Regions from separate parts of the Kitasatospora sp. NPDC048365 genome, predicted to be linked through region 2. Evidence: riboswitches for the same ligand, from Rfam matches in the RefSeq annotation. Region 2 holds a riboswitch; the other holds the start of a gene.
What was found. Region 2 has a riboswitch for cobalamin ahead of ACGFX4_RS00800 (ribonucleoside-diphosphate reductase subunit alpha). Riboswitches for the same ligand answer to the same signal wherever they lie in the genome.

Region 1 (4,942 bases), on a different contig from region 2:
CGGCGTACCAGGAGCCGTCGGGGTTCTGGTTCTCGGTGAGCCAGCGGTAGGCGGCCTCGGCGGCGTCGTGCCGGCCGGCGGTGTCGAGGGCCATCGCGGCCTCGGTGTGGTCCCAGGGGTCGAGGTGCCCGCCGGTGAACCACGGGATGGCGCCGTCCGGCCGCTGGTCGGCGAGGATGGTGCGCACGGTGGCGGCGGCCTGCTCGGCGTCGAGGACGCCGTCCAGCAGCAGCGCCTCCGGGATCGCGGCCGTCACTCGCCGGTCCGCGGCTTGGAGGCGTACACCACGAAGGACTTGCCGATCACCGGGTTGAGCGCCTTCTCGGCGGCCTTGGTGATCCTGCTGATCACCGGGGTGCCGACGATGTCCCAGACCAGCAGCTGGTGGTAGGCCTTGACCGGCAGTGCCTTGTCGTTGTTGACGCCGACCGCGCACTTGATCCACCAGTACGGGGAGTGCAGGGCGTGCGCGTGGTGGGTGCCGTACGGCTCCAGGCCGGCGCCGCGGACCTTCTCCACCAGCTCGTCGCCCTTGTAGATCCGGATGTGGCCGCCCTCGACCTCGTGGTACTCGTCGGAGAGCGCCCAGCAGATCTTCTCGGGCAGGTAGCGGGGCACGGTGACGGCGAGCAGGCCGCCGGGCTTGAGCACCCGGACCATCTCGGCGAGCACGCCCTTGTCGTCGGGGATGTGCTCCATCACCTCGGAGATGATGATCTTGTCGAAGGTGTCGTCGTCGAACGGCAGGTTGAGCGCGTCGCCCTCCATCGCCACCGCGCTGGCACCGGCCGGGGCCTCGCCGGCCTGCTCCATGGCGGCGAACCACTTGCGGACCTCGGCGATCTCCTCGGCGTTCTGGTCGAGGGCGACCACGTTCGCGCCGCGCCGGTAGCACTCGAACGCGTGCCGGCCGCCGCCGCAGCCCAGGTCGAGCACCCGATCGCCTGGGGCGAGCGGGAAGCGGGAGAAGTCGACGGTCAGCACTGCTGGGCTCCCATTCGTTGCTGCTTCGGGTCCTGCGGAGGGTGGATGACAGAGCGTGGATGACGGAGCGTGGGTGACGGAGCGCGGGTCGACGGCCCGACGGGCGCCGGTCCGCTCAGCCGACGTAGCGCCAGCCGGGGCCGGAGCGGGCGCGCTGCCCGGCGCCGGTGGCGATGGCGGCACGGTAGCGCTCGGCGGTCAGTTCGGCGGCGCGGCGCCAGGTGAACCGGGCGAGCACCCGCTCGCGTCCGGCGGCGCCGAGGCGGGCGCGCAGCTCGGGGTCGTCGAGCAGGCGGCCGAGCGCGCCGGCCAGCGCGCCCGCGTCGCCGGGCGGCACCGCCAGGCAGGTCTCGCCGTCCGGGCCGGCCACCTCGGGGATGGCGCCGCCGGTGGTGGCGACCAGCGGGGTGGCGGTGGCCATCGCCTCGGCGGCGGGCAGCGAGAAGCCCTCGTACAGCGAGGGCACGCAGGCCACCTCGGCGGAGCGGTACAGGTCGACCAGTTCGGTGTCGCTCAGGCCGGTGCGGAACTCGATGTGCGGCTCCAGGCCGAAGCGGCGCACCGCGTCGGCGACCGGGCCCTCGCCGCGCTGCGGCTTGCCGACCACCACCAGGTGCGCGTCCCGCTCGGTGCGGACCTTGGCGAGCGCCTCGACCAGGTGGACCAGGCCCTTCAGCGGGACGTCGGCGCTGGAGGTGGTGACGATCCGTCCGGGGACCACCGCGACCGCGTCCGAGGGGGACCACAGGCGGGTGTCGGCGCCGATCGGCACCACCGAGATCGCGCCGGGCGCGGCGCCGAGGTCCTCGGCGATCTCCGCCTTGGAGCTGGCGGAGACGGTGATGATGTGGTCGAGCCGGCCGGCGACCCGCTTCTGCATCCGGGTGAAGGCGTACCAGCGGCGCTTGCCGAGCCGCTCCAGCCGGGTGCCGGCGGCCGCGATCTCCAGCCGGCGGTCCACGGTGATCGGGTGGTGCACGGTGGTGACCAGCGGGAAGCCGTGGCGCTCCAGGCCGAGCAGGCCGTAGCCGAGGGTCTGGTTGTCGTGGACGACGTCGTAGCGGCCCTTGTGCCGGGCCAGGTAGCGGCGGGCGCGCAGCGAGAAGGTCAGCGGTTCGGGGAAGCCGCCGGTGCGCATGGTGGCGAACTCCAGCAGGTCCACCGGGCCGCGGAACTCGCCGGCGGCCGGGGTGCGGAACGGGTCGTCCGAGCGGTAGAGGTCCAGGCTCGGCAGTTCGACCAGGCGGACCGAGCCGGTGCCCTCGACCGGGTCCAGCACCGGGTACGGCTGGGCGCCGATCACGTCCACGTGGTGGCCGAGGTTCGCGAGCTCCCGGGAGAGGTGGCGGACGTAGACGCCCTGGCCGCCGCAGAACGGGTCGCCGCGGTAGGAGAGCAGGGCGATGCGGAGAGACGGCGGCGGCTGCGCGGTCATCCTGGGGCCCCTTATCCCTACTCACCGGGACCGGCGACGGCCGGTAAAGTAGATCACGTTTCACGGGTGGTGCTGGCCTCCTGTCGTCCACGGGGTGAACGACGAGAGTCCTCGAAGATTACCGGGCCGTAGCTTGCTGTCCCGAGCCAGGGCAGGTGATTCACGCCACGCCGGGAACTCTTCCACAGACCGCTTCGTCCGGACTGCCGTTCCAGGGGGCCGCCTTGACCTCGACCACCGTCGCCGACGGTCCGCTCACTCCGCGTCAGGCGGAGCGGCGGCGCCGGATCCTGCGCGCCTCGACCGCGCTGGCGGCCCGCGGCGGGTACGAGGCGGTCCAGATGCGCGAGGTCGCCGAGGACGCCGAGGTGGCGCTCGGCACGCTGTACCGGTACTTCCCGTCCAAGGTGCACCTGCTGGTCGCGGTGATGCGCGAACAACTGCTCCACCTGCACGAACAGGTCCGCCGCCACCCGCCGACCGGCGAGGACCCGGCCACCCGGGTCGCCGAGGCGCTCACCGCCGCCTTCCACGCGCTGCAGCGCGAGCCGAGGCTGGCGGAGGCGATGGTGCGGGCCCTGTCCTTCGCCGACCGCTCGCTGAGCAGCGAGGTGGACGAGGTGTCCGGGCTGACCTCGGCGATCGTCCTGGAGGCCGCCCGGCTGCCCGGCCCGCCCAGCGCCGACCAGCAGGCCGCGCTGCGGGTGATCGGGCACACCTGGCACGCCACCCTGCTGGCCTGGCTGTGCGGGCGCGCCTCGCTCCAGGAGGTCCGCGCCGACCTGCACACCGCGGCCCGGCTGCTCACGGCCGGCTGACCGCTCCGGGCGGCCGCGGGAACGGACAGGAACAGGTTCCAGTTTCCGGCGGGGGACGGCGGGGCGGTTAGAGTGCCTGGCGCGACAACAACTTCATCCGCTCTCCGCCAGGGGGAAGCCGGTGCGAATCCGGCGCTGACCCGCAACCGTGAGCCGCCCACCCGGCGGCGCAGTCGGACTGCCCGGCGGAGGGCGAGCGGCCGTCTCCGTCGTGGTCTACGGGTGGCCCGGTGCTCCCGGGCCGCTGCCACCGCTCACCGAAAGGCACCCTCTCCATGATCACCCCTGCCCGTCTGGGCTCCGCCGTCCTGGCCGGGCTGCTGCTGGCCGGCACCGCCGCCGCCCCCGCCCTGGCTGAGTCCGCCTCCGCCACGCCGAGTGCCCCCGCCTCCTCCCCGAGCACCGCCCCGAGCACCGCCACCACGCCGGCGCCGGCCGCCGTACCGGCCGGGCTGTACGGCAAGGGCGACCCCGGCTACGACGGCGTGTGGCGGCAGTCGCTGGCCCTGACTGCGCTGAAGCAGAACGAGGTCGTGCCCGCCGAGTCCGCCGTCGGCTGGCTGCTCGGTCAGCAGTGCGCGGACGGCGGCTGGCCGTCCTTCCGGGCCGACACCGCCACCGCCTGCGACCCGAAGACCGAGGACTCCAACGCCACCGCCGTCGCCGTCCAGGCACTCGTCGCCCTCGGCGGCCACACCGAGCCGGTCGCCAAGGCCGTGCAGTGGTTCAAGGCCAACCAGAACACCGACGGCACCTGGTCCTACAACCCGGGCAGCCCCGGCGACACCGACTCCACCGCGCTCGCCGTCTCCGCGCTGCTCGCCGCCGGCGCCGACCCGGCGGGCGTCGCCCGCGACGGCCACAGCGCGTACGACGGCCTGGCCGGCTTCCAGCTCGGCTGCGCCTCCCCCGCCGACCAGCGCGGCGCGTTCGCCTACCAGCCGGTCGCCGGCAGCCCGCTGACCGCCAACGTCCTCGCCTCCTCGCAGGCCGCGCTCGCCGCCGCCGGCGGCCGCCTCCCGGTCACCGCCGACAACCGCGCCGACGCCCCGGCCAAGCCGCTGACCTGCGCCGACGGTGCGGCCGCCGGCACCGTGGCCCGCGCCGACTCGGCGTCGGCCGCGGCCGCGTACCTCACCGCGAAGCTCGCCGCGGGCGGCCAGCGCCTGCTCCTGGACACCCCCGGCGCCACCCCCGGCCCGGACTTCAACGCCACCTCGTGGGCGGTGCTCAGCCTGGTCCAGGCCGGGCACGCCAAGGAGGCCGCCAGCGCCGCCGACTGGCTGGCCGGCAACGGCTACGCCTGGGCCGCGCAGGGCAAGAACGGCACCGACCCGGCCGCCGCCGCGACCCTGCTGCTGGTCGCCCGCGCCACCAAGCTCGACCCGTACAACTTCGGCGGCACCAACATGGTGCAGCTGCTGATCGACGCCGGCCCGAAGCCCGCCTCCGTCCCGGCGGCCGCCGCCGCGAAGGCCGCCAACGAGCCGGACGCCACCAAGGCCCCCGGCTCCGGCATCACCGAGCCCGACGAGAACGGCGGCTTCTCGGCCGGCTGGATGATCGGCGTCGGCCTCCTCGTCGGCGTCGGCGGCGGCCTGCTGCTCAGCCTCAACCGCCGCCGCACCACCCGCAACGGCGCCAAGTGACCGCCCGCACCACCCCGGCGCCGGCCCTCCGGCCGGCGCCGGCGGCCGCGCCGCTC
Region 2 (4,942 bases):
CGGGCCGGGCCGGTCGCCGACCAGGGCGAAGTCGTAGACCGGCAGGCCCTCCTCGCCGCGGTCGAGGCCGAAGACCTCGCAGGCGACCCCGAGCTCGAAGGGGTGGACCTCTTCCAGGACCACGGCGACGACGTTCTTCAGCATGGCTCCAGGATGCCGTTGGCAGGATCTTTCGGCAAGCGTGCGTTTCTGCCACTCGCGAGGCGGTCGGCGCGCCGGGAGAGTGGAGGCATGACCTCAGCGCTCGCCCTGATGGGCATCATCGGCTTCTTCGGACTGCTCGGCGCCCTGGTCGGCCGCGACCTGGAGCGCACCGGCCGGCACGGGCGGGACAACTGGCACCGCCCGGGCGGCTACCCGGTGGACCCGGCCCTCCCCGACCGGCTGCACGGCCCTTCCGGCAGACTGTCCGGATGGACACCGTCATCCGCCGCGCCCGCCCCGAGGACCTCGTCGCCGCAGGTGACGTCACCGTCGAGGCGTTCGTCGGCGACGGCCACACCCCTGCGGACGGCGACTACGTCCGGCTCCTCCGGGACACCGGCCGGCGCAGCGCGGAGGCCGAGCTCCTCGTCGCGGTCGACGCCGCGGACGGGAGAGTGCTCGGCTGCGTGACCTTCGCGGTCGGCGGCACCGAGTGGGCCGACATCGCCCGGCCCGAGGAGGGCGAGATCCGGATGCTCGCGGTCGGCGCGGCCGCCCGCGGGCGCGGGGTCGGCGAGGCGCTGGTGCGGGCGGCGATGGACCGCAGCCGCGAGCTGGGGCTGGCCGGGATGGCGTTCTCCACCCGGCCCGCGATGACCGCCGCGCACCGCCTGTACGAGCGCCTGGGCTTCGTCCGGACCCCTTCCCGGGACTGGGAGCCGCGCCCCGGAATCGACCTCCTGGTGTACGCGTTGGCCTTCTGACGGGTCGTAGGGTGGCTCCGCGCGACCGCACGGACACCGCACGGACACGACACGCCGCCACTACATCTGGGGCTTCCAGCTCCGCACGCCACTACATGTATGCTCACTCTCGCTGTCGAACGCAGGGGAACCCGGTGCGAGTCCGGGACTGCCCCGCAACGGTGAGCGGGCTCGGCGTACCCCGGCCCGCACAGTCCGAGGACCTGCCGACGGTGTGCACACGGCTTCCCCGCAGACGCCTCGGTGCACAGCTGTGCCGTCCGGGCCTCGTGGGCGGGCCGGGGGTGGATCTTCGCGCGCTTGAAGCGTTTCGGCGCGCTCTCCTCCCCTGCCTGTGCGCGCGTCCGGGCTCGTACCGTCCGCTGCCGCCACAGGAGAGAGTGCGCCTTGACCGTCGCTGCCTCAGTCACCCTGCCCGCCCAGGGATCCGCCGACGCCTTCACCGACCCCGGTGCGGCGCTGCTTCGGCTGCTCACCGACCGCAGCACCGACCTCCCCCAGGTGGACCCCGGCCACGTCGCCGCCGCCGCGCTGCGCGGCCGCCACGCCGGTTCGGACTTCGCCGAGCTGCGCGGGCTGGCCGTGGAGGCCGCCGCGTCGATGATCGCCGAGGACCCCCAGTACTCGAAGCTCGCGGCCCGCCTGCTCGCCCTGGAGATCCAGGACGAGGCGGTCTCCCAGGGTGCCGTCTCCTTCGCCGCCTCGATCGCCGTCGGCCACGCCGAGGGCCTGATCGGCGACGTCACCGCGGCCTTCGTCGCGAAGCACGCGGACGTCTTCGACGCGCTCGTCGACCTGCAGGGCGACGACCGCTTCGAGTACTTCGGCCTGCGCACCGTGCAGTCCCGGTACCTGCTGCGCCACCCGATCACCCGCAAGGTGGTCGAGACCCCGCAGCACTTCCTGCTCCGCGTGGCGGCGGGCCTGGCGGTCGGCGACACCGAGCAGTCGGTCGCCGAGGTGGCCGAGCTCTACACCCTGATGAGCCGCCTGGAGTACCTGACCAGCTCCCCGACGCTGTTCAACTCCGGCACCAAGCACCCGCAGATGTCCTCCTGCTACCTGCTGGACTCGCCGCTGGACAACCTGGACTCGATCTACAACCGCTACGCGCAGATCGCCCGGCTGTCCAAGCACGCCGGCGGCATCGGCCTGTCCTACTCCCGGATCCGCTCGCGCGGTTCGCTGATCCGCGGCACCAACGGCCAGTCCAACGGCATCGTGCCGTTCCTGCGCACCCTGGACGCCTCGGTCGCCGCCGTCAACCAGGGCGGCCGCCGCAAGGGCGCGGCCTGTGTCTACCTGGAGACCTGGCACGCGGACATCGAGGAGTTCCTGGAGCTGCGCGACAACACCGGCGAGGAGGCCCGCCGGACCCACAACCTCAACCTGGCGCACTGGATCCCGGACGAGTTCATGCGCCGGGTCAACGCCGACCAGGAGTGGTCGCTGTTCTCCCCCGCCGACGTCCCCGAGCTGGTCGACCTGTGGGGCGCCGACTTCGACGAGGCGTACCGCAAGGCCGAGCAGGCCGGCAAGGCCGTCCGCACCATCCCGGCGCAGACCCTGTACGCCCGGATGATGCGCACCCTGGCGCAGACCGGCAACGGCTGGATGACCTTCAAGGACGCCTCCAACCGGGCCGCCAACCAGACCGCGCTGCCGGGCCGCACGGTGCACTCCTCCAACCTGTGCACCGAGATCCTGGAGGTCACCGACGACTCCGAGACCGCGGTCTGCAACCTCGGCTCGGTCAACCTCGGTGCCCACGTCGCCGCCGGCGCCACCGCCGCCGACCTGGTGAACGCGATGGACTGGGACCGCCTGGACGCCACCGTGCGCACCGCGGTGACCTTCCTCGACCGGGTCATCGACATCAACTTCTACCCGACCACCGAGGCCGGCACCTCCAACTCCCGCTGGCGCCCGGTGGGCCTGGGCGTGATGGGCCTGCAGGACGTCTTCTTCCAGCTGCGGATCGACTTCGACTCCGCCGAGGCGAAGACCCTCTCCACGCTGATCTCCGAGCGCATCATGCTCACCGCCTACGAGCGCTCCGCGGACCTGGCCGAGCAGTTCGGCCGCCACGAGGCGTACGGCGAGACCCGCGCCGCCCGCGGCGAGCTGCACATCGACCACTTCCCGACCGCCGCCCCGCAGTGGGCCGGTCGCTGGGACGCGCTGCGCGCCCGGATCGCCACCACCGGCCTGCGCAACTCGCTGCTGCTGGCGATCGCGCCGACCGCGACCATCGCCTCGATCGCCGGCGTCTACGAGTGCATCGAGCCGCAGGTCTCCAACCTGTTCAAGCGCGAGACGCTGTCCGGCGAGTTCCTCCAGGTCAACCCGTACCTGGTGCGCGAGCTCAAGGAGCTCGGCGTCTGGGACCAGCAGACCCGGGACGCGCTGCGCGACGCCAACGGCTCCGTCCAGGAGCTGAACTGGCTGCCGCAGGAGGTCCGCTCGCTGTACCGCACGGCGTGGGAGCTGCCCCAGCGCGCGCTGATCGACCTGGCCGCGGCCCGGATGCCGTACATCGACCAGAGCCAGTCGCTGAACCTCTTCATGGCGGCGCCGACCATCGGCAAGCTCAGCTCGATGTACGCCTACGCGTGGAAGGTCGGTCTGAAGACCACCTACTACCTGCGCTCGCGCCCGGCCACCCGGATCGCCCAGGCTGCCTCCGGCGCCGCCCGCACCGCCGCGCCGCAGCCCGTGAACACCCCGACCCTCTCCCAGGAGGAGCAGGACGCCATCGCCTGCTCCCTGGAGAACCCCGAGTCCTGCGAGGCCTGCCAGTAATGAGCACCGAGAACCGCAAGATGCTGCTCGACCCGGGCTTCGAGCTGACCCTCCGTCCGATGCGCTACCCGTCGTTCTACGACCGGTACCGGGACGCGATCAAGAACACCTGGACCGTCGAGGAGGTGGACCTGCACTCCGACGTCGCCGACCTCGCCAAGCTCAGCGAGGGCGAGCGGCACATGATCGGCCGGCTGGTCGCCTTCTTCGCGACCGGTGACTCGATCGTCGCCAACAACGTGGTGCTGAGCCTCTACAAGCACATCAACTCCCCGGAGGCGCGGCTGTACCTGTCGCGCCAGCTGTTCGAGGAGGCCGTGCACGTCCAGTTCTACCTGACGCTGCTCGACACCTACCTGCCCGACCCGGAGGACCGCAACGCGGCCTTCGCCGCGGTGGAGAACATCCCCTCCATCCACCAGAAGGCGCAGTTCTGCTTCAAGTACATGAACGCGGTCGACCACATCGACTCGCTGCAGACCAAGGAGGACCGCCGCGCGTTCCTCCTGAACCTGATCTGCTTCGCGGCCTGCGTCGAGGGCCTGTTCTTCTACGGCGCCTTCGCGTACGTGTACTGGTTCCGCAGCCGCGGCCTGCTGCACGGCCTGGCCACCGGCACCAACTGGGTGTTCCGTGACGAGTCCATGCACATGGACTTCGCGTTCTCGGTGGTGGACACCGTCCGCGAGGAGGAGCCCGACCTCTTCGACGACCAGATGGCCAAGCAGGTCACCGAGATGCTGGAGGAGGCCGTCGAGGCCGAGCTCCAGTTCGCCCGCGACCTGTGCGGCGAGGGCCTGCCCGGCATGAACACCGAGTCGATGCGCGAGTACCTGCAGGCGGTGGCCGACCAGCGCCTGGCCCGCCTCGGCCTGCCGATCCGCTACGGCTCGAGCAACCCCTTCGGGTTCATGGAGCTGCAGAACGTCCAGGAGCTGACCAACTTCTTCGAGCGCCGGGTCTCCGCGTACCAGGTCGCCGTCGAGGGCTCGGTCTCCTTCGACGACGACTTCTAGGCCGGACAGCACGCAGGGCCGCCCCCGACCCGGGGGCGGCCCTGCGCGTACCGACGGCCCGTCAGTCGTTCGGCACGGTCGCGTACTTGGGCGTGCCCTCGGCCATCTGCCGGAGCGCGTCCTTGCGGTCGCGCTTGGACAGCCGGTCGATGTACAGGTAGCCGTACAGGTGGTCGGTCTCGTGCTGCAGGCAGCGCGCGAAGAAGCCGCTGCCCT

Region 1: another riboswitch for cobalamin. It lies ahead of ACGFX4_RS12895 (prenyltransferase/squalene oxidase repeat-containing protein); the one in region 2 lies ahead of ACGFX4_RS00800 (ribonucleoside-diphosphate reductase subunit alpha).

Annotation. Positions count from the first base shown of each region.
Region 1 covers NZ_JBICYJ010000010.1:121,159-126,100, reverse strand. Annotated here, with positions in the region: gene ACGFX4_RS12915 (prenyltransferase/squalene oxidase repeat-containing protein) at 1-256, opposite strand, end outside; gene ACGFX4_RS12910 (class I SAM-dependent methyltransferase) at 253-984, opposite strand; gene ACGFX4_RS12905 (glycosyltransferase family 4 protein) at 1,100-2,419, opposite strand; gene ACGFX4_RS12900 (TetR family transcriptional regulator) at 2,644-3,237, shown strand; cobalamin riboswitch at 3,319-3,442, shown strand; gene ACGFX4_RS12895 (prenyltransferase/squalene oxidase repeat-containing protein) at 3,513-4,886, shown strand; gene ACGFX4_RS12890 (SCO2322 family protein) at 4,883-4,942, shown strand, end outside.
Region 2 covers NZ_JBICYJ010000001.1:170,779-175,720, reverse strand. Annotated here, with positions in the region: gene ACGFX4_RS00810 (helix-turn-helix domain-containing protein) at 1-144, opposite strand, end outside; gene ACGFX4_RS00805 (GNAT family N-acetyltransferase) at 414-908, shown strand; cobalamin riboswitch at 991-1,134, shown strand; gene ACGFX4_RS00800 (ribonucleoside-diphosphate reductase subunit alpha) at 1,296-3,710, shown strand; gene ACGFX4_RS00795 (ribonucleotide-diphosphate reductase subunit beta) at 3,710-4,726, shown strand; gene def (peptide deformylase) at 4,788-4,942, opposite strand, start outside.